One region of the Kitasatospora sp. NPDC002551 genome, then DNA from elsewhere that is predicted to be linked to it. Evidence: riboswitches for the same ligand, from Rfam matches in the RefSeq annotation. Region 1 holds a riboswitch; each other region holds the start of a gene.
The links. A riboswitch is a leader RNA that binds a small molecule or an ion and turns the genes downstream of it on or off. The one in region 1 is predicted to bind cobalamin.

Region 1 (7,860 bases):
GCCACCTCTGGTCGGTCTGGGTGACAGCAGCTGAAGCAGGCATGGGGATGCCCGGTGAATGGCCCGCCATCATCACAACGTGTCGACTAGCGGACTACGTTGAGTAGCATGCTCCGGAACAAGACCCATCCGCAACTTGCGCAATGGAAATTTTCCAAGATCCTTATTTAGGGGAGTATCATCTTGGGTCACATCAGCGTGATGGAGCATCAGATGAGCCAAGCGCGACCTACAGTGCGCCGCAGGCGGTTGGCAGCCGCCTTGGTCAGACTTCGGGAGGAGGCTGGCAAGTCTCCGGAGCAATCAGCGGAGCGGATCGGCTGTCATCGCTCGAAGATCAGTCGGATAGAGAACGCCAGGTTGGGCATCTCGCTGGGCGAACTCCGCGATTTGCTGACGTTCTACGGCGTGGAGGACCACGCCCGCATCGAGGAGCTGATCGCGCTTGCTCGTCGCGGCCGTGAGCCCGGATGGGTGCAGCGGGCGAGCTTGGCCCGGCCGTCCTACTCGGACTTCATTGACTACGAGGAGACGGCGGACTACATCAGATCGTTCGAGAACACGCTGATCTCGGGCTTGCTGCAAACACCGGACTACGCCCGAGCGGTGATGCAGGCCAAGCCTTCCGGGCTGACCGCTGACCAGGTGGATGCCCTCGTGACCGCTCGAATGGAGCGGCAGCAGGTGCTCAACAAGACGGATCCGCCACGCCTCTGTGTGATCGAGGGTGAGGCAGCCCTACGGGTTGCGGTCGGTGGAGCGGCGGTGATGACTCGGCAGCTCGACAAGTTGGTTGAAATGGCTGAGCATCCATACGTGGAGTTGCAGGTGCTGCCCGATCGTGCGGGTGCACACGCTGGTCTGATGGGATCGTTCGTGATGTTCGGCTTCCCATCGGAGGAGCATTCCGATGTCGTCTGCGTCGAACACCGGACGGGGACGCTCTACATGGAGACGTCGGCCGAGATCGACGAGTACACGTTGATCTTCGACTCCCTCCGCTCAATCGCCTTGAGTCCGGCTGACAGTCTCGACATGATCGCTCGGGTACGGCAGGAGTTCTGAACTCCGGGCAAGGGATGGTGAGTCGTGACTGGAAATGTCGAGTGGAGCAAGAGCACATACAGCGGGCAGGGCGGAAACTGCGTCGAGACGCAGGTCAGGCTGGCGGCTATGGCTGTGCGCGACTCCAAGGAACCGGACGGGCCTGCGCTGGTCTTCCGGGCTGATGCCTGGGCGTCCTTCGTAGCCGGGGTCAAGGGCGGGGAGTTTCCGAGCAGCTGAAACGACGGAGGTGCCCCGCGCGGCTGTGGCCGCGCGGGGCACCTCGTTGTCTTCTTCTATCTCTAGAAGTCGTCGTCGAAGGAGACCGAGCCCTCGACGGCGACCTGGTACGCGGAGACCCGGCGCTCGAAGAAGTTGGTCAGCTCCTGGACGTTCTGCAGCTCCATGAAGCCGAACGGGTTCGTCGAGCCGTAGCGGATCGGCAGGCCGAGGCGCGCGAGGCGCTGGTCGGCCACGGCCTGGAGGTACTCCCGCATCGACTCGGTGTTCATGCCGGGGAGGCCGTCACCGCAGAGGTCCTGGGCGAACTGGAGCTCGGCCTCGACGGCCTCCTCCAGCATCTCCGTGACCTGCTTGGCCATCTCCTCGTCGAAGAGGTCGGGCTCCTCCTCGCGGACGGTGTCGACCACCGACATCGCGAAGTCCATGTGCATGGACTCGTCGCGGAACACCCAGTTGGTGCCGGTCGCCAGGCCGTGCAGCAGACCCCGGCTCCGGAACCAGTACACGTAGGCGAACGCGCCGTAGAAGAACAGGCCCTCGACGCACGCCGCGAAGCAGATCAGGTTCAGGAGGAACGCGCGGCGGTCCTCCTTGGTCTGCAGCGAGTCGATGTGGTCGACCGCGTTCATGTACTTGAAGCAGAACTGGGCCTTCTGGCGGATGGAGGGGATGTTCTCCACCGCGGCGAAGGCCGCGTTGCGGTCCTCCGGGTCGGGCAGGTAGGTGTCCAGCAGCGTCAGGTAGAACTGGACGTGCACGGCCTCCTCGAACAGCTGCCGGCTCAGGTAGAGCCGGGCCTCCGGGGAGTTGATGTGCTTGTACAGGCTCAGCACCACGTTGTTGGAGACGATCGAGTCCCCGGTGGCGAAGAAGGCGACCAGCCGGCCGATGAGGTGGCGCTCGCCCTCGCTGAGCTTGGCCAGGTCGGCGACGTCGGAGTGCAGGTCCACCTCCTCGACGGTCCAGGTGTTCTTGATCGCGTCGCGGTACCGGTCGTAGAACGACGGGTAGCGCATCGGGCGCAGCGTCAGCTCGAAGCCGGGGTCGAGCAGCATCTTGCGGTCGTCGTCGGACATTACTGGCAGGCCTCGCAGGACTCGGGGTTCTCCAGGGAGCAGGCGATGGCGTCCTGCTCGGCCTGGGTCATGGTGGGGGCGTTCACGGGCACCGGGGCGGCGGCGCGGGCGGTGCCCGAAGCGGCCTGGGCGATCCGGGTGGCCGGGCGCGAGCGCAGGTAGTAGGTGGTCTTCAGACCGACCTTCCACGCGTAGGCGTACATCGAGCTGAGCTTGCCGATGGTCGGCGCCGCCATGAACAGGTTCAGCGACTGGCTCTGGTCGATGTACGGCATGCGGGCCGCGGCCAGGTCGATCAGCGCGCGCTGCGGCAGCTCCCAGGCGGTGCGGTACAGCGAGCGGACCTCGGCGGGCAGCCAGCCGAGCTCCTGCACCGAGCCGTTGGCGTCGCGCAGCGCGTCACGGGTCTGCTGGTCCCAGACGCCCAGCTCCTTGAGGTCGCGCACCAGGTACGGGTTGACCTGGAGGAACTCACCGGAGAGGGTCTCGCGCTTGAACAGGTTGGAGACCTGCGGCTCGATGCACTCGTAGACACCGGCGATGGACGCGATGGTCGCGGTCGGCGCGATCGCGAGCAGCAGCGAGTTGCGCAGGCCGGTCTCGGCGATCCGGGTGCGCAGCGCGGCCCAGCGGTCGGCCCACTCCGGCGCGGCCGTCGGGAAGTGGTCGATGTGCAGCTCGCCGCGGGCGGCGCGGGTCTCGCCGTAGGCCTCGTGGCGGCCCAGCTGCTCGGCCAGGTCGGCGGAGCGCTCGTAGGCGGTGAGCATGATGCGCTCGGCGATGAGCGTGGACAGCCGCGCGGCCTCGGCGGAGTCGAAGTCGATCCGCAGCTTGAAGAAGACGTCCTGCAGGCCCATCACGCCCAGGCCCACCGGCCGCCAGCGGGAGTTGGAGGCGCCGGCCTCGGGGGTCGGGTAGAAGTTGATGTCCACCACGCGGTCGAGGAAGGTGACGGCGGTGCGGACGGTGGCGTCCAGGCGCTCCCAGTCCAGCGCGTTCAGCAGGTCGTCGGCCGACGCGCCGTCGGCGACGTGGGCGCCGAGGTTGACCGAGCCGAGGTTGCAGACGGCGGTCTCGGAGTCGTCGGTGACCTCCAGGATCTCCGTGCAGAGGTTGGAGGAGTGCACCGTGCGGCCGGGCAGCGCGGTCTGGTTGGCGGCGCGGTTGGAGGCGTCCTTGAAGGTCATCCAGCCGTTGCCGGTCTGCGCCAGGGTGCGCATCATCCGGGCGTAGAGGGTCTGCGCGGGGATGGTGCGCACGGCCTTGCCGGCCAGCTCGGCCTTGAGGTAGGCCTCGTCGAACTCCTCGCCCCACAGGTCGACCAGCTCGGGGACGTCGGCGGGGGAGAACAGCGACCAGTCCGCGTTGGCGTTGACCCGGCGCATGAACTCGTCCGGGATCCAGTGCGCCAGGTTGAGGTTGTGGGTGCGGCGCGCCTCCTCGCCGGTGTTGTCGCGCAGCTCCAGGAACTCCTCGATGTCCGCGTGCCAGGTCTCCAGGTAGACGCAGGCCGCGCCCTTGCGGCGGCCGCCCTGGTTGACGGCGGCGACCGAGGAGTCGAGGGTGCGCAGGAACGGCACGATGCCGTTGGACTTACCGTTGGTGCCGCGGATCAGCGAGCCGCGCGAGCGGATCCGGGAGTAGGACAGGCCGATGCCGCCGGCGTGCTTGGACAGGCGGGCGATCTGCGCGTACCGGGAGTAGATCGAGTCCAGGTTGTCCAGCGGGGAGTCCAGCAGGTAGCAGCTGGACATCTGCGGGTGCCGGGTGCCGGAGTTGAAGAGGGTCGGCGAGGAGGTCAGGTACTCCAGCCGGCTCATCAGGCGGTACAGCTCGGCGACCTCGGCGACCGACTGCTCGGTGTCGCCGACCGCCAGGCCGCAGGCGACGCGGAGCAGGAAGTACTGCGGGGTCTCGACGACCTTGCGGGTGATCGGGTGGCGCAGCAGGTACCGGGACTGCACGGTGCGCAGGCCGAAGTACTCGAAGCGGTCGTCGCCGGCCGGGTCGACCAGGGCGTCCAGGGCGGCGGTGTGCTTGGCGACGAAGGCGGCGGTGGTGTCACCGATCAGGCCCTCGGCGTGGCCGACCGCGATCGAGGTGGAGAACGAGACCACGCCCTGGCTCGCCGCCTCGTCCACGATCTCCAGCGCCAGCAGCCGGGCCGCGAGCTTCGAGTACTGCGGGTCCTCGGCGATCATCGAGGCGGCGGCGTCGACGGCCAGCCCGCGGAGCTCGGCGAAGTCCGAGCCGGCGTGGCGGCCGCGGAGCGCGGCGGCGGCGACATGGCCGGGGTCGACCTGGGGGAGGTCGGCGCTGCGGTCGGTCAGGAGGCGCAGGAGCGCACCGCCGGGGTCGGAGACCGTCGGGTCGGCGGGGGCGGAGCTGGAACCCTGGGCGGGCAGGGTGGCTGAGGCAGCGGTGGTCAAGGCGCTCTCTCCTGGCGGCGGTCGACGGCGGTGGCTCGGGGCCGGGCCGTTCGGGGCAGGGGAGACCGCCGCGCGGGCCCGGAGGCGCCGCGCGCGTGTCGTCCCCGGCCCGCCCGCGAGGCCCGGAAGGTGGTGCTGGTGCCATGGCCTCTGCGGGGAGGCGTCGGCACGCCGTCGGCAGGCACTCGGACTCGCGGCGCACCTGGGGAAGGCGGCCGCACACCGCTGCGGGGCAGTCCCGGAGTCACACCGGGTTCCCCTGCGTCGACAGCAGGAGTGAGCATACATCTAGTGGTGCTTGCTGGATGCGACACCACATGTAGTGCAGCGTGGCGTGTTGCTCCGATGACCAGTGGTACGGGGACGGGGCCTGCGGTGCCCGTGGCGGGCCGGGTTCTGAAACGGATTGGTCACCGGATCGATCCCTCGTCCGGTGCATGCCCTACGATCTCGGCACATGAGCGAGGGAACGGGCGCTGCGGGGGACTGGGCCGGTAGGGCCGTGCCGCCGGAGCAGGGTCAGCAGCCTGGCACGCCGGGGCAGGCGCCGCAGCCGGGGCAGCCGCCGGTGCCGCCGCCAGGCGGCTTCGGGCCGCCTGCGACGCCGTACGTCCAGCCCGGGGCGGGGGTGCCGCCGCAGGGCCAGCCTCCCGTGGCGCCGCACGTGCCGTCCGGCGCGGTGCCGTACCCGCAGCCGGGGCCCCAGCCGGGGCCGCAGCCCGGACCTCAGCCCGGTCCCGTGCAGCCCCAGCCGCAGCCAGGACCCCCGCAGCCCCAGGCGGCGGCCGGTGGGCCGGCCCAGTTCGCCCCGTGGCCGCAGCAGAGCGCCCAGCAGCAGGTGCCGAGGGAGCCGGACTGGAACGCGATGGCGGACCGGCACGCCTCCGAGTCGCGCCGCCGCAAGCGGCTGGGGATCGGCGCCGTGATCGCGGCTCTCGTCGTGGTCGGCGGCATCGTCGGGGCCGGGGTGTGGATCAACGGCCGCGACAAGGGCGGTGACGACCCCAAGCCGAACGCGAGCACGTCCACGGCCGGCAGCCCGTCCGTCACGGCCACGCCCACCGAGCAGGCGCTGGCGGTCATCTCCGACGCCGCCACCGACAAGCTGCCGGTCGACGCGGCGACGCTGTTCCCGGACCAGACCCGCACCATCGACGGCAAGGTGTGGACCCGTCAGGTGACCGGCGCGACCGCCCCCTGCTCCAAGGCGACCACCGGCGGCCTCGGCCTCGCGCTCGGCGACGACACCTGCCGGACGGTGGTCCGCGCGACCTACGTCAACGGCGAGAGCGCCGTCACCGTCGGCGTCGCGGTCTTCGACAACAAGGCCGGCGCGGACCGGGCGCTCGGCCGGCACGCGGGCCTGATCCAGGGTCTGTCCGGTACCGGGGTCGCGATGTTCTGCGTGACCGACAAGTCCGGCTGCGCCGAGACGCACGCGGCGATCGGCCGCTTCGGCTACTTCACGGTGGCCGGCTCGCTGAAGCAGGGCGCGGACCAGAGCGACCAGCTCGCCGCGGCCGCCGCCGGCCCGCTGGCGGATCGCACCAAGGACGTCCTGCTGGCCCGGGGCAGCCGCACCGGCTGACCCCCGGGCGGGGTGGGTGCCCCGGACGGGCGGCGCGGAGCGGTCGGATAGGATGACCGCCCTCGGGGGAGGAAGGCGCCCCCCGCGGCCGCCCGGACGGGGAATCAGCGAGCAGGAGGTACCGCGCGGTGAGCGCTGCCGTCAATGCGACCAGCAGACGGCGCAGAGCGGCGGGCCGCAGACGCGGAACGGGCGAGTCCGTTCCGGCGATGCTGCTGCCGGCGCCGCCCACTTCGCAGGAGAAGTACAGCTACACCATCCGGCACCAGTGGGTGCTGACCCTCTGTTCGATGGTGAGCTTCGGATGCCTGGTGCTCAGCCAGGCCGAGCTGTACTCGTTGGGATCGTGGTTCTGGCTCTGCGTGCCGTTCCTGTTCTTCACCGTCGTCTACTACGTGGTGTCGCTGCGCGTGAACAGCTTCACGCCCAACTTCGACGTCAAGGAGCACCGCCGGCTGGTCCGGAAGTGGAACCCCGCCGAGTACCCGACGGTGGACGTCTTCCTCCCGGTCTGCGGCGAGCCGATCGAGGTGCTGCACAACACCTGGACGTACGTGCGCAAGATGGCCGAGCACTACCCGGGCCTGGTCATGCCGTACGTCCTGGACGACGCCGCGAGCCCGGAGGTCGAGGCGATGGCCGCGGACTTCGGCTTCCGGTACGGGGTGCGGGAGAACCGCGGCTGGTTCAAGAAGGCCGGCAACCTGCACTACGGGTTCGGCCGCTCGGACGGCGAGTTCATCCTCATCCTGGACGCCGACTTCGCGCCCCGGCACGACCTGCTGCACGAGGTACTGCCGTACCTGCAGCGGGACCCGAAGCTGGGCATCGTCCAGTCGCCGCAGTTCTTCCGGGTGCTGGACTCGCAGAACTGGATCGAGCGCGGGGCCGGTGCCATCCAGGAGCTCTTCTACCGCTCGGTCCAGGTCGCCCGGCAGCGCAACGACGGCGCGATCTGCGTCGGCAGCTGCGCGGTCTACCGGCGGGCCGCGCTGGTGGAGAACGGCGGCACCACGCTGATCGCCCACTCCGAGGACGTGCACACCGGCTTCGACCTGCGGGCCCTCGGCTGGGACCTGCAGTACATACCCGTGGCCCTGTCCACCGGCGTCTGCCCGGACAACGCCCCGGCGTTCCAGAACCAGCAGTACCGCTGGTGCATGGGCTCGATGTCGCTGATGACCAGCCGCAAGTTCTGGCACACCAAGCTCGACTTCACCACCCGGCTCTGTTACATATCCGGGTTCCTCTACTACATCCACACCGCGCTGCTGACCTTCGCGCTGCCGATGCTGCCGATCATGCTGCTGCTGTGGCGGCCGGACCTGCTGCAGGTCCAGCACCTGGTCCTGGTCCTCCCCAGCCTGGTGTACGCCACCCTGATCTTCCCGCTCTGGCACCGGGCGCCCTACCGGCTGGAGGCCTGGGCGGGCCGGATGATGTACGGCTGGGCGCACTTCTTCGCGGTCTGGGACCTGGT
Region 2 (7,860 bases), on a different contig from region 1:
CAGCGCCCACAGCATGGTGCGCCGCAGCCCGATCCGCTCGGCCAGCGCGCCGCCCGCGATCCCGCCGGAGAACTGCACCAGGGAGGCCGCTGCCAGCACGACACCGACCGTGCCGAGGCCCATGCCGAGCCGCTCGTGCAGGAAGACCGACATGAACGGCAGCACCATGAAGCTGCCGAGCGGGATCAGGAACGAGCTGAGCAGCAGGAAGCGCAGCGGTCCGTCGAGCGTGCCGAGCGCGGCGCGCAGCCCCGCCGGGCCGGCGGTGCGGTCAGCCACCGTCGGCCCCGCCGCCCCCGCCCCGGGCCGCGGGCGGCGCGACCGGCTCGGTCAGCACCCGCAGGGCGTTGGCGGCGGCGACCGCGTGGTGGGTGGCCAGTTCGGCGGTCTCGCCCTCCGCGTAGACGATGCCCGCGTAGCCGCGGCTGTCGGCCAGGTGCTCGACCAGGTCGCCCGCCGACCTGACCGGGTACCAGGCGGGCGAGCCGGGCAGGCCGGCCAGCCGTTCCAGCCCGGCGACGCCCGTGAACACCCCGGGCGCGGCCGGGTAGCCGAGGACGAAGGCGACGGCCGGGCCGCCGGGCGGCTCGGCGTCCATCAGGGCGGGGCGGCGGCCGAGCGCGGCCTCGACCAGCGCCTCGTACACGTTGACGCCGAGCGCGCGGCACAGGCCCTCGCCGACCAGCGCGCCGCCGATCCGCGGGTTGATCTCGACGACCTCCGGGCCGTCGGCGGTCAGTACGAACTCCACGTGCGCGAAGCGGTCGGTGTAGCCGACGGCGGCGAGGACGTCGGCGAGCCACCGCTCCAGCGCGGCCCGGCGCGGCGGCGGGAAGGCCACCGGGAACGCCGTGATCTCCTCCCGGAAGTACGGCTCGGGGGACATCAGCCGGCTGGAGACGCCCAGCAGCCTCGTCCGGCCGTCCCAGCCGAGCGTCTCGGCGCTGTACACCGGCCCGCCGAAGTACGGTTCGGCGAACAGCCGGCCGCGGAACTGCCGCCCGGCGGCCTCGGCGAGGACGGCGTCCAGCTCCGCCGGGTCGCGCACCAGCCAGACGTTCTGGCTGCCGGTGCCCGCGGTGTCCTTGAGGACGGCGGGCAGGCCGGGCTCCTTGAGGAGTGCCTCCGCCGCCTCCGGGCCGCCCCCGGTGACCGGCACCGCCCGGCCGCGGGTCAGCCCGGCCTCGTACAGCCGGCGGCGCACCGCCGACTTGTCGCGGGTCAGCCGCAGCACGGCCGGGTCGAGACCGGGCAGGCCGAGCCGTTCGGCGAGTTCGGCGGCCACCAGCGTCCAGGTGTCGGTGGAGCTGATCAGGCCGCGTGGGCGGGGGGAGCGTTCCAGCAGCGCGGTGAGCCCGTCCACGTCGAAGGTGTCGGTCTCCACGACGTCCAGCGCGTCCGCCGGCAGCCGCTCCAACTCGTAGGTGTAGGAGGACCGGTCGCCGGTGAGCAGGGTCAGCCGCTCGCCGAGCGCGTCGGCGGCGCGCACCAGGTGGCCGAGGCCGAAGGTGAGCGATTCCAGGCAGACGATGCTCATGCCGCCCGCTCCTTCCGGTGCGGCGGGCACGCGGTGCGCCGCCAGGCCATCGTGGACCAGGGCATGGACATCTCCTCGGGGGCGGAGACCTCGACCGGTTTCAGCGCGACCGGGTCGGGGGCCTCGGCGTGCCGGGCGAAGACACGCTCGACGTAGCGGTGACCGGTGTCGGCACCGATCATCAGGTGCAGCCGGTCGGGGTGGCGGCGCGCCTCGTAGGTCGCGGCCAGGTAGCCGGCGCCGGTGGACAGCCCGGCGAAGACGGCGTGGTCGCGCAGCAGGGCGACGGTACCCGCCATGGCGTGGGTGAAGTCCAGCCAGTGGATGCCGTCGTAGAGGTGGTGGCGGACGTTGTCGAAGACGATGGACGAGCCGATCCCGGCGATGATCGCCTCCGGGTCGTGGTGCCCCTGGCTGCCGAAGGTGACGCTGCCGAAGGGCTGCACCCCGACCAGCCGCACCGACGGGTCGAGGGCGCGCAGCCGGGTCGCCACCCCGCCGGTCGAGGCGCCGGAGCCGACGCCGCCGACGACGGTCAGCGCGGCGCCGGGGAAGGCGGCCGCGATCCGGTCAGCGACCTCGTGGTAGCCGAGGTAGTGGACGTCGTCGTGGTACTGGCGCATCCAGTGCCAGTCCGGGTGCGCGGCGAGCAGCTCGCGCACCCGCCGCACCCGCAGCTCCTGGTCCAGCTTGAGGTCGCGGGACGGCACGACCTGCTCCACGGTGGCGCCGAGGATCTCCAACTGGGCGCGGGTGGTGGCGTCGACCGTGGTGGACGCGACGATGTGGCAGCGCATGCCGTGCCGGTGGCAGGCGAGCGCCAGCGCGTAGGCGTAGATGCCGCTGGAGCTGTCCACCAGGGTCTGCCCCGGGCGGACGGTGCCGCGTTCCAGCAGGTGGCGGACGGCGGCGAGCGCCGAGTATATCTTCATCGACTCGAACCGGACCAGCACGAGGCCGTCGGTGAGCCGGACGAGATCGGGGACCTTCAGGGCGTCGGCGATGTGGGGGTGGATCACCCGTAGCCTCCTTGGGCGAAGGAACACTGGTGGCCGAGCGAGTGGAAGAACGCGGACAGGTCCGACTTGAGCGCGGCGTCGGGGCGTCCGGGGAGCAGGTAGCCGATCAGGCAGCCGGTGTGGGCGACGAAGATCCCGTCGGCGCCGAACTCCTCGCGGTGGGCGAGTAGCGCGTCGAACGTCGCCTTGGGGAGCACCTGTTGGGAGAGCGCGGCGCTCACCGTGGCCGTCCGCGCGACGGCGGCCGGGTCGCCCGCGGCGAAGCCCTTGAGCAGGTCGGCCAGGCAGCGCCGGTACTCCTCGCCGTGCCGCCGGTAGTGCCCGAGCAGCAGGTCGGTGACGGCGGCGGTGTCCACCGTGCCGGGCTCGGTGATGTACGCGGTGTGGAAGCCGATGCCGGTGCCCAGCCGCCGCACCACCCGGTGCCGGCCGCTCAGGTACAGGGCGAACTCGTCGAGGAAGACGCTGTCGGCCCGCTCGATCTCGCGCAGCACGGCGAGCACCACCCCGGTGTCGTACGGCAGCGCGAAGAGCCGGAACAGGCAGCGCAGCGTCGCCACGATGTCGGCGGTCGAACTCGCCATGCCCACACCGACGGTGAGGTCGGAGTGCACGCACCAGCGGCCCGGCGGCAGGGTCAGCCCGAAGCGTTCCAGGAACAGCCGGGCCGCCGTCGCGGCCTTCGCCCCGAGCGGCAGCGGGTCCGGCGGGTCCGTCCCCCGGGTGAAGTGCACCCAGGAGTGGCGGTCGACGGGGAACGACACCACCGCGATGTCAGGGCGGGAACGGGCGCGCAGCGGTCCCTGGTACAGCTCGCCCAGGGTGCCGTGGCAGACGCCGGAGACCGTGCCGCCCGGCGGCGGGGCGGGCCGGGCCCCTCCGGTGGGGGTCACCATCGCGCCGCCCGGGCCGCCTGGGGGCGGGCCGGCCGTCGCCCGGTGCGGGCGGGCGGAACTCGCGCGGTCACGGACACGTCCTCCTCCTCGTTCCGAGCCCCGCGTCACGACCCGGAGGAGGAGGGCACGGCGCGTCGTCGCACGCCGCGCAGCCGTCCGTACCGCCGACCCAGTCCACGAGGTCACCGTGCACAGCCCGCACGTGGGGGTGCGGGCGCAGCGGCAGGTCTTCGGACTCGCGGGCCGGTGCGCCGGGGGGACCGGCGCACACCTACCGGCCGTCGCTTCCCAGGCCTTGGCGGAGCCGGGCCCAGTGCTGTTGACGGCTTTCGTTCCCACTCACCGCTGCGGGACAGTCCCGGATTCCCACCGGGTTCCCTCTTGCGTCGCGCCGCCGAAGTCCGGTCGGACAGGAGGCGCGAACCGGCTGCGGACATCAGCATACGAGGGCTCGCGCTCCGGTGGCAGGGCGCGCGCGGACGGTTGTCCGAATTGCGATCGGTCCGCGGGCCGGGGCGTCGGGGCGCTGCTGCGGAAGGGCCGTCGGCCCACGAGCCACTGTGGCCGGATAGGGGCTCGGCAAGCCGGAGCCCCTCCGCCACACTGGTTCGTCACACCGCCCGCCGCACACCGCCACCGGTGTCCCGCCGTTCGGGAAGGTCCACGATGCTGCCTGGGACGACGCCGGGGGACGACGGTTCGCACGCCCCGCCCGCCGCCGGGAGGCGGCCCGCCGGGCGCGGCGCCCTGCGGGCCGACCTGCGGGCCGCGCTGCCCGACGCGAGCGCGGCGGTCGGCGTCACCGCGGCGGTGTTCGTGCTGCTGTACGTCCGGATGGACGCGGGCACCTCGGCGACGGTGGCGGTCATGCCGTTCATGGACGACGCGGGCACGTACTGGATGTACCTGCTGAGCCAGGCGTTCGGCTGGTCGGGGCTGCTGTGGGCCTGGGGGACGGTGGTGCTCGGGCTGCTGCTGTCCGGTCCGCGGCCCGGCCGGCTGCCGGTCGCCCGGCAGACCCTGGAGCGCTGGCACCGCACGACGAGCCTGACCACGACGGCCCTGATGTTCGCGCACGCGCTGATGTTCGCGGCCGAACTCGTGCGCTACGAGGCCGAGTCGGCGTGGGGCGACCGGCTCTGGTCGGGGTTCGCCGACAGCTTCGTGCCCGGCTGGTACGACTCCGGCACCGGCCGGATCGCCATCCCGCTCGGGCAGGGCGCGCTCTACCTGGCCGTGCCGCTCGGCCTGTTGTTCTACGTGCGGCACCGGTTCGGGCCGAACACCTGGCGCCGGCTGCACCGCTTCGTGATCGTCGTCTACGTGCTGAGCGTCTGGCACACCCTGCTCTACGGGACCAACGTGTGGTTCGGCGAGTGGCCGCGCACCGTCGTGTGGCTGCTGCAAGTCCCGGTCGCCGTACTGCTGTTGGCCCGGCTGCTGCGGCCGGCCCGGCGGGCCGGGCGGCTGGGGGCGCCGGGGCGGGGCGGGGCCCGGTCGCTGCCGGTCTGGGTGGTGCGGGCGCTCGGACGGGTGGCGGTGGCGGCCCTCGTGGTCGGCCTGATCGCGGTGGTGGCGTCCGGTCACGACGGCGGGCGGGCGCGTCCGACGGCGCCGCCGGCCTCGGACGGGCAGGCCGACGGTACCGGGTGAGTCACCGTGCGTGACGCCAAGGCCCAAGGGGGGCCGTTCAGCTCCGGCCCCGTGTTCGGACCTCGGTGTCCTCCGGGCGCGGCCGGCCCCGGTCCGGCCACACCTCGATGTGGTCGGCCTCCAGCACCAGCCGCACCCGGTGCGTCAGGCCCAGCGGCTCGGTGAACTCGCGCGGCAGCTGGAGCCGGCCGACCCGGTCCAGCACGGCGTACTCCTGGCCCTCGGCGGCGCCGTCCGCCCCGGCGGCGGCCGGGTGGCGCAGCACCTCGGCGGAGGTGCGGCCGTCACGGATCCGCACCGTGCGGCCGACCTGGTCGGCCACCAGGGCGTCGTGGGTGACGATGAGCACGGTGGTGCCCAGTTCGGTGTTGGCGGTGCGCAGGGCGTCGAAGACCTCCTCGGAGGTGGCGGTGTCCAGTTCGCCGGTGGGCTCGTCGGCGAGCAGCAGTCGCGGTTCGTTGGCCAGCGCGACGGCGATCGCCACCCGCTGCTGCTCGCCGCCGGAGAGCATCGCGGGGGTGCGGTCGGCGGCTCCGGCGATGCCCATGAGGCCGAGGAGCTCCCTCGCCCGCTCGGCACGCCGTCGGCGTGGCGTCCCGGCGTAGCCCATCGGCAGCTGCACGTTCTCCCGGGCCGTCAGGTAGGGCAGCAGGTTCGCGGCGGTCTGCTGCTGGATCGTCCCGACGGTGCGGCGCCGGTAGGCGGTCCGCGCGCGCCCCTTGAGCGTGCCCAGGTCGGTGCCGTCCACCCGGGCGGTGCCGGCGCTGGGGGTGTCCAGGCCGGCCAGGATGGCGAGCAGGGTGGACTTGCCGGAGCCGGAGGCGCCGACCAGGGCGGTCAGTTCGCCCTCCTGGACGGTCAGGTCGAGCCCCTGAAGGGCCTGGACCTCGACCCCGTCGCGGGCGCGGGTGCCGGTGCGGAAGATCCGCACCAGGCTCTCGCACACCACCATGGGCCGGTCGCGCACGGCTGTGACCGTCGCGGTCACGGGCGTGGTCGGTGCGGTCGGTCGGACGGTCACAGGGCCTCCCCCAGTCGTAGCACGGCGCCCAGACCCCGACGGCGGGCGATCGCCGCCTCCAGGACGGCGGCCGCCGTCATCAGCACGGCGAGCGCGCCGCCGAGCGCCGCCGTGATCGTCCAGTCGATGTGGACGGCGGGCTCGAACGGCCCGCCGGTGATCGCCCCCAGCCGCAACCCGGGGCCGAGCGCGGCGGGCAGCAGCAGGCCGAGCGTGGTGCCGCCGGCCGCCGCCGCCAGCACCAGCGGTGCCAGCTGGAGCAGTTGCAGCCCGAGCACCGCCCGGCCGCCGATCCCCAGGGTGCGCAGGTAGGACGTGGTGCGGGCGCGTTCGGTGGCGCTGAGCAGCAGGTCCAGGGCGAACGCGCCGAGCCCGAGCAGCAGGCCGAGCACGGTGGTGACCCGGAAGGCCAGGTGCGCCGAGCGGGTCAGTCCGTCGCCGCGCAGCTCATCGAGCACCGCGGCCCGCTCGCGGAACTCGGCCGGCGGCCCGGCGTTCCCGCCGGGTACGAGCTGCGGGGCGAGGGTGCCGCGCACGGCGGCCGGATCCAGCGGCGGCCCGCCGGCGGCCGGGTAGAACAGGACGGCGGACGGCATCCGGTGCTGCGCGGGCAGGCGCTGCGCGGACGGGCCGGTGAACACCAGCAGCGCCCCGGAGCGCCGCGCGTCGCCGAGCACCGGTCCGAGCACCGGGTCGCGCAGCGCCTCCTCGGGCAGGGCTCCGACGACGCGGACCAGCGCGTGGTCCATGCCCAGCGCGGAGAGGTCGAAGACGCCGTCGGGGAACCGGGCGGCGAGCTCCGGGTCGGCGAGCGCGGTGAGCACGGGCGTGGCACCGTTGTCGCCGGGCGGCCGTACCGGGGCGTCGAGCCCGTCGGTGGTCGACAGGGCGCGGGCCAGCGGGGAGGCGGGGGCCGCGGCGCCCAGGGCGGCGGCGTCCAGCCCGACGAGCCGGGCCCGTTCGTAGCCGGTGCCGTCGTCCTGCGAGAGGAGGTCGCCGGTCGCGCCGGTGACGGTCACCCGGTGCGGTGCGGTGGGTGTGGGCGGCAGTCCCTCGGCGAACCGCGCCTTCGGCCCGACCAGGGCGGCCGGCGCACCGCCGGTGCGCCAGTCGGCGAGCCGCGTCCGGCCGTCCTCGACGGTGCGCGGGATCAGACCGCCGTAGACGCCGTAGCCCATGGCGAGCACCAGGACCAGCAGGGCGAGCGCGGCGGCGCCGCTCTGGGCGCCGGCCCGGGCGAGCGCCACCAGCGGGACCACACCGCGCGAACGGCGGGCCCAGCGCGTGGCCGCGAGCAGCAGCGCGGGCAGCAGCCGGACCAGCACCGCGACCACGACCAGCGCCAGGAGGACCGGCGCGAGGACGAGCTGGGCGTCGATGCCGGTACCCGCGTAGGCGCCGCGGGCCCGCAGTGCGACCAGCCCGCCGCCGGCCAGCAGCACCACCAGGGCCTCCAGGACCAGCCGGCGCGAGCGCGGCACCGGCCGGGCCCGCCCGGTGGCGGCGAACAGCACCGCGGCCGGGGCGCACCAGACCAGCAGGGCCGCCACCAGGACCGGTACCGGGGAGCCGAGGGCGGCGCCCGGTGGCGCGAGCGCGCGGCCGATCGCCCAGCCGGCCCCCGTGCCGGCGCCGACCGCCACCGCGGCCTCCGCCAGCAGTCGCCCGGCGATCCCCCACAGGCCGGCGCCGCGGGAGAGCTGGAGCGCGATGGCACCGGCCCGGCGGCGAATC
Region 3 (6,438 bases), on a different contig from region 1:
CAGCCCGTCCACCTCGAAGGCCCCGCAGACGGCGGTGATCTGACGCAGCGCCGTGTCGGTCAGCTCCACCCGCCCCAGCAGCTCCCGGGCGGCGGTGATGCGCGCCGCCAGCGCCCGCTCCTCCCCGGCGAACCGGGCGGCGAACGCGGCCGGGTCGGCATCGTAGGCGAGCCGGCGGCGCACCACCTCGGCCCGCTCCGCCGGCTCCCGGGTCGCGGCGATCTCCACCGTCAGGCCGAACCGGTCGAGCAGCTGCGGCCGCAGCTCGCCCTCCTCCGGGTTCATCGTGCCGACCAGCAGGAAGCGCGCCGCGTGCCGCACCGACACGCCCTCGCGCTCGACGTAGGAGCGGCCCATCGCGGCGGCGTCCAGCAGCAGGTCCACCACGTGGTCCTGCAGCAGGTTCACCTCGTCGATGTAGAGCACGCCGCGGTGCGCCTGGGCCAGCAGGCCCGGCTCGTAGGCCTTGACGCCCTCGGCGAGCGCCCGCTCCAGGTCCAGCGAGCCGACGATCCGGTCCTCGGAGACGCCGACCGGCAGCTCGACCAGCCGGGCCGGGCGCGGCGAGGCCGGGGCGCCGCCGTGCGCGCCGTCCGGGCACTGCGGGTCCGGCGCCGCCGGGTCGCAGGCGAAGCGGCAGCCGTCGACGGTCGCGATGGACGGCAGCAGCCCGGCCAGCGCGCGCACCATGGTCGACTTGGCGGTGCCCTTCTCGCCGCGCACCAGCACCCCGCCGACCGCCGGGGAGACGGCGTTCAGCAGCAGGCCGAGCCGCAGGTCGGCCATGCCGACGATGGCGGTGAACGGGTATCGGACGTCACTCATGCATGCTCCCAGGGGCCCCGGGCGCAAGGGTCGGCAGCGATCCGGCCGCCGGCACCCCGCCCTCGATCAGCTTCCACAACGCGTCGGTGTCCGCGTGCTCCTCGATCAGCTCGCCCAGCCGGTCCAGCCGGGCCTCCCGCGCGGCGGCGAACGAGGTGTCCGGCGCGGGCACGAACGCCCGGCCGGCGGCCGCCGCGGCCTCGCGCAGCAGCGCGCGCCGGAAGCCGTCGTTCTCCAGCACGCCGTGCCAGGTCGTCCCCCACACCGAGCCCACCCGGCAACCGTCCAGACCGCGTCCCTCGCCATCGGAGACGAACGGCTCCCCGTCCTCGACGGTGACGACGCCGTGGTGGATCTCGTAGCCCTCGACCCGCTCCCCGAAGGCCTCCCCGACGGGCCGGGCGAGCACCTTCCCGGCGCCGAACCGCACCCGGGTCGGCAGCAGCCCGAGGCCCTCCACCGCGCCCGCCTTCGACTCGACCTCGTCCACGATCGAGTGCGCCAGCATCTGGTAGCCGCCGCAGACCCCGAGCAGCGGCTGCCCGGCCGCCGCCCTGGCCCTCAGCACCGGCTCCAGGCCGCGCTCGCGCAGCCAGCCGAGGTCCGCGACGGTGGCCCGGGTGCCGGGCAGCACCACCAGGTCGGCGTCGGCCAGCTCCTCCGGGCGGGTGGCCCAGCGGACCAGCACCCCGGGCTCCTGGGCGAGCGCGTCCAGATCGGTGAAGTTGGACAGCCGGGGGAAGCGCAGCACGGCCACCCGCAGCACGTCCGCGCCGAGCGGTCCGCGCGCGGCGGTCCGGTCGACGACGGTGGACAGGTCGAGCGAGTCCTCGGCGTCCAGCCACAGGTCCGGCAGCATCGGCAGGGTGCCCAGCACCGGACGGCCGGTCAGCTCGCGCAGCATCTCCAGCCCGGGGGCGAGCAGCCGGGCATCGCCGCGGAACTTGTTGACGAACCAGCCCACCACGTGCCGCTGGTCCTCGGCCGACAGCAGCGCCAGCGTCCCGTACATCGCCGCGAAGACCCCGCCGCGGTCGATGTCGCCGACCACCACGACCGGAAGCCCGGCGGCGGTCGCCAGGCCCATGTTGGCGATGTCGCGGTCGCGCAGGTTGATCTCGGCGGGGGAGCCCGCGCCCTCGCAGACCACCACGTCGAAGCGGCGCCTGAGGTCCGCCAGGCACTCCAGGGCGCGCTCCAGCAGCACCGGCTTGCGCTCCCGGTAGTCCAGCGCGCCGACCTCGGCGACCGGCCGGCCCAGCAGCACCACCTGGCTGCGCCCGTCCCCGCCGGGCTTGAGCAGCACCGGGTTCATCGCCGCCTCCGGCTCGACCCGGGCCGCCTGGGCCTGCATCGCCTGGGCACGGCCGATCTCGGCGCCGTCCGCGGTGACGAAGGAGTTCAGCGACATGTTCTGCGCCTTGAACGGCGCGACGGAGACACCCTGCCGGGCCAGCCAGCGGCAGATGCCCGCGGTGACCACGCTCTTGCCGGCGTCCGAGGTCGTCCCGGCGACCAGCAGCGCCTTGCTCATGACCCAACCCTCCGCTTCCCGCCCAGCGCCGCCCGCAGCAGCAGGTGCCCGGCGACCGTCGTACCCAGGGCCAGCGCGCTCACCCGCCGGGAGAGCACGCAGGCCCGTTCGATGTCCTCCACCCCGACGGGGCGCAGTTCCCCTCCCAGCACGGGGCGGTGCTCCACGCGCTCCCCGTACCGCAGCGTGCCGCCGAGGCGCACGCCCACCGCGCCGGCGAAGGCCGACTCGGCCTGGCCGGCGTTCGGGCTGGGGTGTGCCGAGCCGTCGCGCCGCCAGACCCGCCAGGCGGTGCGCGGCGCGGGCGCGGCGGCCACCGTCAGCAGCGCGGTCAGCCGCGCGCCCGGCCAGCCCGCCACGTCGTCCAGCCGCGCCGAGGCCCAGCCGAACCGGGCGTAGCGCGGCGAGCGGTGACCGACCATCGCGTCCAGGGTGTTCACCGCGCGGAACGCCAGCAGGCCGGGCGTGCCCGCGAGACCGCCCCAGACCAGGGCGTTGACCACGGCGTCGGCGGTGTTCTCGGCCACCGACTCGACGACCGCGCGGGCCAGCTGCCGCTCGTCCAGCGCGCTGGGGTCGCGCCCGCACAGGTGCGGCAGCCGCGCGCGGGCGGCCGTCAGGTCTCCGGCGGCGAGCGAGCGGCCGATGGCGCGGGCCTCGCGGGTCAGTGAGGTGCCGCCGAGCACCGTCCAGGTCGCGGCGGCGGCGAGCGCGGCCCGGCCGAGCGGACGGCGGGCCAGCAGCCGGTCGGCGGCGATCGCCCCGGCCGCGACGGTGCCCACGGTCAGGGCGGTGAAGGCGGTGCCGACGGCGCGGTGGTCGCGCCAGAGCAGGTGCTCCAGCCGGCCGGCGGCGGAGCCGAAGCCGGCCACCGGGTGGCCGCGGCGGGGGTCGCCGAACCGGGCGTCGGCCAGGTACCCGGCGACGGCGCCCGCGCCGAAGGCGGCGGCCCCGCTCAGCGGGTGCACGGCAGGGCGCAGCATCGCGTGCGTGTCCTCACTCAGGGTCCGCGCCCTGGATCGACGAACGGGGGGCGAGAGTCTCCTGGCTTCCGGGTCGGACGCACACTCCGGGCCTTCCAGCGGCTTCTGACGGCCCGCCGTGGCGTGTTCCGGTCGTGCTCCCCGGTGACAGTGGCGGGACCGCGCCGGACTCGCACCGGCTTCCTCTGCATGCCTCCGTATTGGCTGAAGGATCCCATCACGGGCCCGAACCGGGAGTCAACCGAGGTCGTGGACGGTGTTGGTCACACCGTGCGCCGCCCCTGAATATGCAGACCGGTCTACTGACTCCCCGTGTGATTTTCATCCCGGAACAACCCGTACGGCCGTGTCCTACTGGCTTCCCTCCGCCCGCGCGAGTGGACTGGGCTGAGGAGTGGGTCCAGACACCGAGCAGCGGGGAGCGAGTATGCGTTGGGGAATCGCGGCCACCGTGGCGGCCGCAGCCGTCGGCACCGGGGCCGCCGTTCTGGTGATCGGCCGCCGGGCCTCCGAGCGGATGGTCCGCCCGGCCGCCGGTGCCCGCGAGCGGACCGGCCCGGTGCTGGTCCGCGGCCTCGGCGCCGGAGAGGTCACCTTCACCCGCACCGCCGTGAGCGAGCGCCCCGGCCGCTGGGCCGTCGAGTGGGGCGAGGACGGCCACGCCGTCGTCGAGGAGGTGCTGCGCCGCGACGACGCGGACGTCACCCGCCGCCTGGTGCGCGCCGACCGCGGCACCCTCACGGCCGGCACCGAGGTCCGCTTCACCCCCCGCGTCCACCTCGGCGACCCGGCCCGGGCGCTCGGCCTGCCGTTCGCCGAGACCGCCGTCGAGGGCGAGCTCGGCACCATGCCCGCCTGGCGGCTGGACGGCAAGCGCGGCACCTGGGTGGTCCTGGTGCACGGCCCCGGCGCCGATCGGGAGCAGAGCCTGCCCGTCCTGTCCGAGCTGCAGCGCCTGGGCCTGCCCGTCCTCGCCGTCACCTACCGCGGCGACGCCGGCGCCCCGGCCTCCCCGGACGGCCTCGGCCACTTCGGCGAGACGGAGTGGCGCGACGTCGAGGCGGCGGTGCGCACCGCTCTGGACGGCGGCGCGGGCCGGGTCGTCCTCTACGGCTGGTCGCTCGGCGCCACGATGGCCCTGCAGACCGCCGCCCGCTCGGACCTCGCCCCCTCGATCAGCAGCCTGGTCCTGGACTCGCCGGTCCTGGACTGGCCGGCCACCGCCCGCCGGGACGCCGCCCGCTCCGGTTTCCGGGGCGCGGCCGCCGAACTCGGCGCGCTCGCCGCCCAGGGCCGCACCGGCGTGGATCTGGCCGACTTCGCCCGCCTCGCCGAGGGTACGGACCTGCGGGTGCCCACCCTGGTGCTGCACGGCCCCGACGACCCGGTGGCGCCGTTCTCCGCCGCCGAGCGCCTGGCCCGCCGCCGCCCGGACGTGGTCAACCTCCAGGCCTTCCCGGGGGGTGACCACGCCGCCCTCTGGAACACCGATCCGGACCGCTACGCCGAGACCCTCCGCCGCTGGCTCACCCCGTTCTGCTGACCCCCCGCCGAAACCCGTTCCGCCCCCCCGCCGCGCGGAACGGGGCGGAATACCGGCCCACCCCGGTTCCGTCTGGCATGAACCCGCCACAAAGATCAAGCCAGTCGGTTTGGCCTCTGTTGCCCGATCTTGTCGAGCCCCCGCGCCCCTCGCCCGCCCCCCGCGGACAACCGGATGTGACAGATGGCCGGTACAAGGGGAAGACTGCTCGACGTGACGTCTCGGAATCCGCGCGACCGTGATGCCCCGCTCCCGCCGACGATCGGTACCGGTGCGACGGTGACCCGTCTCCCCGGAACGGCCCACCGCCCCGCCGGCGCCAGGCCGGGGGCCCCGGGCGTACCCCGCCGACGAGGCCCCGCCCCCGCACCCGGCCGTGGCCGGGTCCCCGTGCCGGAGGGCTTCCCCGCTCCCGCCGAGCTCGCCCCGCTGGCCCGCCGCATGCTGGTCGACGCCGTCCGGATCGCCCGCTGGTCCGGCGACCTCGACGAGGTCGACAAGCGCGGCGAGCTGCTCCCCGACGACGCCCGCGCGGCCGGCCGCGCCCTCGCCATGACGGTGGGCGCCGCCGCCAAGGCCTGGGGCCAGGCCCTGCTGGTCGGCCTGGTCGAGGCCAGGGACGGCGGCGCCGGCCCCGGCTGGCGCCTGCACGCCTGGGAGCACGACGACGAGGCGGTGGTCCGCGGCTGGTCGGCACTGTTCGACGCCTGGACACTGCTCGCCCCGGTGCCGCCCGCCGCCCTGCGCGGCGTCTTCGCGGTGCTCGCCGGGCAGGCCGTCGACCAGGCGCCGCAGCTGCTCTCCTTCCTCCATCTGGTGGACGGCCCGGTGGCCGACGTCGAGCTGCTGGAGCTGCTCAGGCGCGGCCTGGACGAGCGCCGGGTCGGCGGCGGCGAGGGCGCCTTCGGCCTCTCGCCCGTCCCGCACGCGGCCTCCGCCGTCTCCGCCGTCCGCGGCACCTGCCGCGAGCCGCAGATCGACACCCCGGCCTCGCCCGCCGACGTCGCCGCCGTCCTGGACTGGATGCTGGACGGCCTGGCCGCCGTCGGCGCGCTGACCCGCCGGGACAACGCGGCCGAGCTCTCCCCGCTCGGGCACTGGGCGGTGCGGGCCAAGCTGGAGGAGATCTGCACCGTCGCGCAGACCGCCGCCGGCCACATCGAGCAGAGCGCGCTGGAGCTGCTGAGCGCCTGCGCCGACTACTCGCCCGGCCCGGCCCGCGCCGAGTACCGGGCCTGGCTGGCCGCCCGCCCGGCCGACCGGGCGGTGGCCGAACTGCTGGAGGCCGCGCAGGGCGAGGACGCGCTGGTGCGCGGCCTGGCCTTCGAGGCGCTGCGGGTGGCCGGCGTGACCGCCGAGCAGGCCGTCCGGGCCGCGGTCGACGAGGCGGTGCTGCGCCCGTACGCGCTGCTCTGGCTGGCCGAGCGCTCCGACGAGGGGGTCTCCCCGGCCGACGTGCTGGGCGCGGAGGACGCCGCCTGGCTCTGGGTGGACACCGCCGCGGCCGTGCTCGACCACGGTGAAACGGAACTGCTGGTCGGCCACGTCGAGGG
Region 4 (7,860 bases), on a different contig from region 1:
GGCGAGGGGCTGACCGGCTCGGCCGGTCCCGGCGCAGCCGCCGACCGCGCGATGGGGCGGGCCCTGACCGGCTTCCTGGACCGGATCGCCGGGCGTGGCTCGGGGCCGGCCGTGGACGGAATCGTCGCGCTGCCGTTCCTGGTGCACGGGACACACTCCGGAGACCCGGCGCCGGCCGAGCCCGCGGCGGTGGCGCACGTGCTGTGGTGGGTCACGGCACGCTACCTGGACGACCTGTCCGACGCCGGGCCCCGGCCGTCCGCCGCAGCCGACACGGACAGTACGGACCAGGATCTGCTCGCCGTGATCGGCATCGCCTGCCACCTGGCGACCGAGGCGCTCGACGAGGCGTGCCGCGACGACCCGGAGCGGGCGCTGCGGCTGCGCCAGGAGCTGTCGCGCACCTGGCACCGGGCGATAGCCGGGCAGCTCGCGGACCTCACGGCGACCGCGGCGGCGGCGACGGCCGAGGAGGTCATGGCCGGCTACCTGGGGAAGACCGGTGCCCCGTACGCCATGGCCGCAGCGATGGGCGCGGTGCTGGCCGGGTGCGATGAGGCGCGCGTGGACGCGTGGCGCGACCTCGGCGCGCGTTTCGGCGTGCTGCGGCAATTGGTCAACGACCAGCGGGACATCTCCTCGGGACGATACGAGGACCTTCGCAACGGGACGGCCACCTTCATGGTGGTGCAGTATCTGCAGTCGCTGTCCGAGCCGGAGCGCGCGGTGGCGGAGAAGCTGCTGGCCGGGTGCGCGGACTCCGCGGCGGCCCGGGAGGAGTTCGCGGCGCAGCTGACCGAGCCGAGCCGGCTGCGGGCGTTCGCAGCGGTTGCCAGGCCGCTGGTCGACGGGCTGCACGCGAGTATCGACGAGGCCGGCGGGGTGGGCGAGTACGTCGCGGGGCTGCACGGGCTGGTCGATCAGACCGTGAACCTGTACCCGGAGTTCCTGCTGGGCGTCCGGGACTGAGAGCCGGGACCGGGGGGTCCTCAAACTCGTTCCGGACGGTGGAGACGTTCACGGGTCTGCGGAGGCGGCAGTTCGAGGGCCTGGTGCGGGTGGTGCGGGAGCGGGGTCGCAACGGGCCGGGCGGCGGGGCCGTGGAAGACCATGCCGTCGGGGATGCCGACGAGCCTGCTTCACCGCGCCGTGGGTGGATCGCCGCGGGCCGGGAACGGAGTTCACTCCGCTCCCGCGCCGGTGATCGTGATCAGCCGTGGTGGTCCGCCCGCTCCTTCCGGTGGCGGGGGAGCCGGGTGGACTCCACCGGCCGTCCGCCGGCGAGGTGCTCGGTGACGATGCGGTGCGCGGCAGCCGGGTCGACCTTCCCGTACCAGACGTCGTCGGGCTGCACACTGACGACGGGGGCCTGGTTGCAGGGGAACTGGCACCCCGTCTGGGTCACGAGCACGTCGTCGTCGCCGAGGCCCTGCTCGGTCAGCCCCTGTACCAGGGCGCGCAGTCCCTCCTCCGCGCCCATGGCCGCGCAACGCGGGCCGCGGCACACCAGGACCTGGTGCCGGTGGCCGGGGACGTCCTCCCAGGCCGTGGACGTGAGGCCGGGTTCCCCGCCGGTGACGGCCTTCGTCACCCCGGCCACCGTGGCGACCGCGTCCGGCGAGTCGGCGAGGCGGGTCGCGACGAGGAGTTCGGGGCGGTGGCCCGCGCGCTCGCGCCACCAGTGCGCGGCGATCCGCCGCAGCCAGGAATGGGCCGGGCCGGAGGCCGCGAGTCGGACGCCGATCACGACCACGGTCCCGGTGCCCGCGTCGGCCAGCCTGGTCAGCTCGGCCGACAGCGAGGGGTCCGCCTGCTGCAGGAACGCGATCGAGGCCCGGTGCGAGGCCGCCGCCCGGAGGAGTTCGTCACGGCGGACGGCTTCCGCGACCGACATGCCGACCAGGAGCACGGCACTGCGGCGGGCGAGGGCTTCCGGGACCGGGGAGGTCATGGCGTTGTCCTTTCGTGGAGCAGTCCGTTCCACCGGATGTGCGGTCGGTCGTGCTGGGGGTGCCGTTCCACGGTGGCGTCGACGCCGTAGACGTGCGCGATCATGGGCGAGGTGAGCACGTCGGAGCCGGGCCCGTGGGCGACCAGTCGGCCGTCGAGCAGGACGGCGACCTCGTCGCAGTAGGCAGCGGCGAGTTCGAGGTCGTGCAGCGCCGCCACCGTGGTGATGCCCAGCCCGCGCACGGTGCCGAGGAAGCCGAGTTGGTGGCGCAGGTCGAGGTGGTTGGTGGGCTCGTCGAGCAGCAGCACTCCCGGCTCCTGCACCAGCGCCCGCGCGAGCTGGACCCGTTGGCGCTCGCCGCCCGACAGCGTCGGCCAGGACCGGTCGAGCAGGTGGCCGACATCGGCCGCCGCGACGGCACCGGCGAACACCGCCCGCTCGTGGGCGTCGTCGGCGGCGTCCGCCGGGACGGGCCAGCGGCCGCGGTGCGGGGTGCGTCCGAGGTCGATGACCTGACGGGCCGACAGCGACAGCCGGGTGTCCGCCTGCTGCTCCATGAAGGCCACCTGGCGTGCTCGTCGGCGGGCCGTGAGCGCGTGGAGATCCTCACCGTTCAGGAGTACCCGTCCCGCGCTCGGCCGGGTCAGCCCGGCGACCGCGCGCAGCAGGGTGGTCTTCCCGGCGCCGTTGGGTCCGAGCAGGCCGGTGACCCGGCCGGGGGCGAACGCGAGCGAGACTTCGTCCAGCAGCGTGGCTCTGCCGATGCGCACACGAAGGCCCTCCGCACGCAGCCCGGCGGGCGTCGCCGTCACTGCCCGCTCCCGTCGGCCCGCCCCTGGCGCCACAGCAGCCAGGCGAAGAAGGGCGCTCCGAGCCCGGCCGTGATGACGCCGACGGGGATCTCCCGGTCGGGGAGGAGCGAGCGCGCCACGATGTCGCCGCCCACCAGGAGGGACGCGCCCACCAGCGCCGACACGGGCAGCAGGAGGGCGTGGCGCGGGCCGCAGACGAGCCGGACCACGTGCGGTACGACCAGGCCGAGGAACCCGATGACGCCGGTGTTGGCGACCAGGCACGCGGTCACCAGCGCCGCGGTGGCGACGAGGACCCAGCGGGTGCGCTCGACGTGGACGCCGAGGGAGCGGGCGGCGGTCTCGCCGAAGGCGAAGGCGTCCAGGTCGCGGGCCGATGAGGCCAGGACCGTGACACCGGCCAGCGCGACCGCCGTCAGGAAGACGGCGGTGGGCCACCGCACGCCGGCGACCGAGCCCAGCGTCCACTCCATGACACCGCGCGCCGCGTCGCGGTCCCCGAGGACCAGCACGACGAACGAGGTGTAGGCCCCGCACATCTGTCCCACGGCGATGCCCGCGAGCACGGTCCGGGTGGTCGGCAGCGACCGGGTGCGCGCGCCGGCCAGGGCCAGGACGACGACGGCGGCGATCAGGGCACCGGCGAAGGCCGCCGTCGCCACCGCGCCGGTGCCCAGGGCGCCGGACACGCCGACGCCGAGCACGATCACGGTGACCGCGCCGGCCGCGGCTCCGTCCGAGATCCCGAGCAGGAAGGGATCGGCCAGGTCGTTCCCGGTCAGCGTCTGCAGCACCGCACCGCAGACCGCGAGGCCGGCGCCGGTGGCGGCCGCTCCCAGGACCCGCGGCAGCCGGAGCTGCCAGACGATCTGGTCGTCGAGCAGCGTCACGTGCGGGTCGCCCAGCCCGAGACGCCGCGCCACGACATCGATCACCGTCCGGACCGGCTCGTGGTGCGAGCCCACGGCCAGACCGAGGAGCACCGTGGTCAGCAGCAGGGCCGCACCGACGGCCAGGGCCGCCGCCGCGCGGCCCGGACCAGCGGGCCGCACGGCGGGGCGGGTTGCGGTGGTCATGAACCCGGGCGCAGCTTGCCCAGCCCCTCGGACACCCGGGCGGCGCCGTCGGCGAGCCGCACGCCGGGAGTCGACTCCGAGAACGGCACCACCACGAAAGCCTTGCGCTGCACGGCGGTGAGCCTGCTCAGCACCGGGTCGTTCTCCAGGTAGTCGATCTTGGACTGGGCCGTGTCCCAGTCGGCGTCCGCGAGCACGACGGCGTCCGGGTCCGCGGCGACGACCTTCTCCCAGCTCACGTTCTGCCAGGAACCGGGCAGGTCCGCGAAGACGTTGCGGGCGCCGACGGCGTCGAGCACCAGCTGGGGCCCGCCGTGGCCGGCGCCGATGTACGGCGCCTTGGTGTCCGAGTCGAACCACAGGACCTTCAGGCCTTTGCCGGCGGCTGTCGCCGTGAACCGGGCCAGCTGCTGCTCCTGCTGCCGCTGGATCGCGGTGGCCCGCTCCGTGACACCGAAGACCTCGGCGACGTCGTTCAGTTCGCCCCACATCGCCTGCCAGGTCGTCGGCGGCACCTGGCTCCTGTCCGAGCAGCCGAACGGGGACAGGTACGACGGGATCCCCTGGCCGCGCAGTTCCTCCCGGCTTCCCGCGACCTTGTCGGTGAACGCGCTGGAGTAGGAGGCGTACAGGAAGCCGGGACGGGCCGCGAGGAGCTTCTCCTTCGTCGGGTACTCCTTGGAGAGCACCGGAACGGAGTCGTAGGCTGCCTTCCACTTCTCCGGGACGGAATCGTCGAGATAGGCGGTACCGGCCATGCGGGACTGCAGGCCGAGGGCCAGGGCGACCTCGGTGGCACCCTGGTTGAGCGTCACCAGCCGGTCGGGCGGCGCGCCGACGGTCACGGTGGTCCCGCAGTTGTCCACACGGACGGGCTCGGCACTTCCGGTCGTCGCGCTGGACGCGACGGGCGCGGGGGCGCCCGCGCAGGCGCCGAGTACGCCGGCGAACAGGACGGCCGCGACCGCCCGGCCGGCACGGACCGGACCTGCGGGGCGTGCGGAACGCATGGATCGGAACGGACGCGGAAGACCGCTGGGCACGTGTTCTCCAAAACCCTCGTGGAACATGTCGCGCCGTGGCCGGTCTCCTGGCTTCCGCATCGACACACCGAGGCCGACCTTCCCGGGCGGCTCATCCAGCCCGCCCAGTGGCCCTGACCGCTGGGGAAGCCGGTCAGCGAGGGCCGCGGTACTCCGCGGCAACAGTGGCGAGGGCCGCACCGGACTCAGACCGGTTTCCCGAACACCACGGCGATTGCAAGGTATCAGGCACGGTCGGGTCGGTGCCGCCCGGCACCTGGGACGGCCGTTTGGACAGTTCGGGCTCGGATAGCCCGGGCACGCGACTGATGCGCGAACTCCCGGGGACGTACGCCGTGCCGAAGACTCACCTTTCGCCGTTCCACGACCGCCACAGATCCGAGTACGGTCCGCCCGCGCCGACCAGGTCGTCGTGGGTGCCCAGTTCGACGATGCGGCCGGACTCCATGACGGCGATGCGATCGGCGTCGTGTGCGGTCTGCAGCCGGTGGGCGATGGCGATGACGGTGCGGCCCGACCGGACGGCGGCCACTGCCCGCTCCGCCTGCCGGGCCGTCGTCGGGTCGAGCAGTGACGTGGCCTCGTCCAGGATCAGGGTGTGCGGGTCCGCCAGATGCACCCTGGCCAGGGTGAGCTGCTGCGCCTGGGCGGCCTCCAGTTCGACTCCGCCCGAGCCCAGCGGGGTGTCCAGGCCCTCCGGCAGTTCGGCCACCCAGTCCGCTTCCACGGACCGCAGGGCCGCGAGGACGGCCTCGTCGTCGGCTTCGGGGGCGGCCATGGTCATGTTGTCGCGGAGGGTGCCCATGAACACGTGGTGCTGTTGCGTGATGAGGACGATGCGGTTGCCCAGTTCGCCCGCCGCGGCCTGGTCGGCGACGGGCACGCCGCCGACCAGGACGTGGCCGGCGTCAGGGACGTCCGCACCGGACAGCAGCTTGCCGAGGGTGGACTTGCCGGCTCCCGACCGGCCGACCACCGCCAGCCGTTCACCGGGACGGACCAGCAGGTCCACGTCCTTGAGGATCTCGTGCCCGGGGACGTAGGAATACCCCACGCCCTTGAGCTCGATGAGGTCGTCCACAGGGGCCGACACGGGAGCGTCAGCTGTGTGCGACACCAGCCCGACACCCTTGATGCGGGCGAACGAGGCGCCGCTGCGCTGCAGTTGTTCGACCCAGACGAGCATCTGGTTGAGCGGGTCGACCAGCTGCCACATGTACAGGCTGCCCGCCACCACGACTCCCAGGGAGATCGTGCCGTTGAGGTAGCCGAACCCGCCCACGAGCAGGATGAGCGCCATGGGCAGCGTGTGCGCGAACTCGGTGACCGGGAACAGCACCGTCCGCAGGGAGAGGGTGCGCATGCCGGCGCGGTAGGTGGTGTCGATGGCCTCGTCGAGAGTGCTGTTCCGCAGTTCGCCCAGCCCGTAGGCCTCGACGGTACGGGCGCCGTGGGCGGTGGAGTTGAGGATCTCGGAGACATCGCCGGCGGCCGCTCCCTCGGCGAGGTAGGCGTCGCGGGAGCGCGCGAGGTACCAGCGGCTCACCCCCCACACGAGCGGCAGTCCCACGACCGAGCAGAGACCGAGCAGCGGGTCGAGGAGGAAGACCGCGGCGAAGATGAACACGACCTGGATGCCGGAGATGAACATGTCCGGAGCCGCATTGCGCAGCGTGGCCGCGACGGTCGAGACGTCCAGGGTGGTACGGGTGACCAGATCACCGGTGCTCACCTCGTCCGCGACACGCCCCGGCAGCGAGAGGGTGTGGTCGACGACCTCCTCGCGGAGCCTGGCGAGCGCGCGCTCGCCGAAGCGATGGGAGAGACCTCGCGCGTAGCGCGACAACACCAATCGGGCCGCCGAGAAGCCCAGAACCGCCGCGGCCAGTCCGTCGACCGCGGAGACGGACAGGTCACCGGACTCGGCCCTGGTCACGATGCGGCCGAGGAGCCAGGGACCGGCCGCGCCGGCGAGCGCGGCGAGGCACGTCAGCAGCAGCATCGCGCAGACGGCGCCCGCGTCGTCCCTCATCAGCTGCCAGCCGGCCCGGCGAACCGTCCTGGCATCGGCGATCGGCAGGCGGGGCGTCCTGTCGGACCTGCTCATCGGGACTGTCCTTCCAGGGGCTGTGCCACGGCGGCTTCGCCGGGGATCCCGGCGCTGCCGCGGAACACCAGTGCCGCGTATCCCGGCTGGTCGGCGAGGAGCTCTCCGTGCGTACCGGTCGCCTGCACCTTTCCGTTCACGAGGTAGGCGACTTCGTCGGCCTGGCCGAGCACGAGCGGCGAAGTGCTGACGACGAGGGTGGTCCGCCCGTGCCGGTGCGCTGCCACCCGGGCGGCGACGGTTGCCTCCGTGTGCGCGTCCAGGGCCGACGTCGGTTCCACGAGCAGGAGCACGGCCGGATCCGCGAGCAGGGCCCGCGTCAGCTGCAGCCGCTGGCGCTGTCCTCCCGAGACGTTGCGGGCCTGGTTCTCCAGGCGGGTGTCGAGCCCGTCGGGGAGCGCGTCGATGATGTCCTCCGCCGCGGCGGCGTGCAGCGCCCGCCGGATGTCCTCGTCACAGCGGCCGGTGCTGCCGGTGCTGCCGGAGACGACGGAACGCAGGGGGCCCGGGAACATGTAGGCCTCGTTGTCCGTGAGCAGGATGTGCCGCCTGAGCGCCGTGCGGTCCCAGTCGGACAGCTTGAGGTCCCCCCAGGAGGCCTCGGAGTCCGTGTAGCCGGCCAGCCGGTCCACCACGGCGCGCGGCTCGTCGGGACGGGCACCGACCAGAGCCGTCACCTTCCCCGGGGCCACCACCAGGCCCGATACGGGGTCGCGCAGCAGGCCGGGAGCGGCTGGGGGGTCGAGCCGGGTCCGGTGCTCCTCGGGGGCCGGCGCGAGCGCCAGGATGTCGACCACCCTCCGTGCGGAGACGAGCCCGCGCGGCAGGTCGTCCGCCCCTTCGATCAAGGACGAGACGGGTACCAGCAGCG

Region 2: linked by a shared signal. The riboswitch ahead of ABT093_RS16500 (GHMP family kinase ATP-binding protein) and the one ahead of ABT093_RS11155 (ribonucleoside-diphosphate reductase subunit alpha) in region 1 are both predicted to bind cobalamin.
Region 3: linked by a shared signal. The riboswitch ahead of ABT093_RS40070 (cobalamin biosynthesis protein) and the one ahead of ABT093_RS11155 (ribonucleoside-diphosphate reductase subunit alpha) in region 1 are both predicted to bind cobalamin.
Region 4: linked by a shared signal. The riboswitch ahead of ABT093_RS25395 (ABC transporter substrate-binding protein) and the one ahead of ABT093_RS11155 (ribonucleoside-diphosphate reductase subunit alpha) in region 1 are both predicted to bind cobalamin.

What each region holds. Positions count from the first base shown of each region.
Region 1 covers NZ_JBEOWI010000008.1:197,401-205,260, reverse strand. The annotation lists gene ABT093_RS11170 (helix-turn-helix domain-containing protein) at 202-1,065, shown strand; gene ABT093_RS11165 (DUF397 domain-containing protein) at 1,090-1,284, shown strand; gene ABT093_RS11160 (ribonucleotide-diphosphate reductase subunit beta) at 1,347-2,363, opposite strand; gene ABT093_RS11155 (ribonucleoside-diphosphate reductase subunit alpha) at 2,363-4,768, opposite strand; cobalamin riboswitch at 4,952-5,080, opposite strand; gene ABT093_RS11150 (hypothetical protein) at 5,532-6,380, shown strand; gene ABT093_RS11145 (glycosyltransferase family 2 protein) at 6,590-7,860, shown strand, end outside.
Region 2 covers NZ_JBEOWI010000016.1:57,303-65,162, forward strand. The annotation lists gene ABT093_RS16485 (MFS transporter) at 1-279, opposite strand, end outside; gene ABT093_RS16490 (ATP-grasp domain-containing protein) at 272-1,537, opposite strand; gene ABT093_RS16495 (cysteine synthase family protein) at 1,534-2,556, opposite strand; gene ABT093_RS16500 (GHMP family kinase ATP-binding protein) at 2,553-3,452, opposite strand; cobalamin riboswitch at 3,657-3,896, opposite strand; gene ABT093_RS16505 (ferric reductase-like transmembrane domain-containing protein) at 4,119-5,105, shown strand; gene ABT093_RS16510 (ABC transporter ATP-binding protein) at 5,143-6,126, opposite strand; gene ABT093_RS16515 (hypothetical protein) at 6,123-7,860, opposite strand, start outside.
Region 3 covers NZ_JBEOWI010000119.1:410-6,847, forward strand. The annotation lists partial or broken gene ABT093_RS40060 (magnesium chelatase ATPase subunit I) at 1-825, opposite strand, end outside; gene ABT093_RS40065 (cobyric acid synthase) at 818-2,359, opposite strand; gene ABT093_RS40070 (cobalamin biosynthesis protein) at 2,356-3,342, opposite strand; cobalamin riboswitch at 3,377-3,575, opposite strand; gene ABT093_RS40075 (alpha/beta hydrolase) at 3,770-4,885, shown strand; gene ABT093_RS40080 (hypothetical protein) at 5,069-6,438, shown strand, end outside.
Region 4 covers NZ_JBEOWI010000033.1:24,401-32,260, reverse strand. The annotation lists gene ABT093_RS25420 (polyprenyl synthetase family protein) at 1-969, shown strand, start outside; partial or broken gene ABT093_RS25415 (IS5/IS1182 family transposase) at 1,008-1,097, shown strand; gene ABT093_RS25410 ((2Fe-2S) ferredoxin domain-containing protein) at 1,211-1,951, opposite strand; gene ABT093_RS25405 (ABC transporter ATP-binding protein) at 1,948-2,721, opposite strand; gene ABT093_RS25400 (FecCD family ABC transporter permease) at 2,760-3,839, opposite strand; gene ABT093_RS25395 (ABC transporter substrate-binding protein) at 3,836-4,849, opposite strand; cobalamin riboswitch at 4,903-5,107, opposite strand; gene ABT093_RS25390 (ABC transporter ATP-binding protein) at 5,229-6,989, opposite strand; gene ABT093_RS25385 (ABC transporter transmembrane domain-containing protein) at 6,986-7,860, opposite strand, start outside.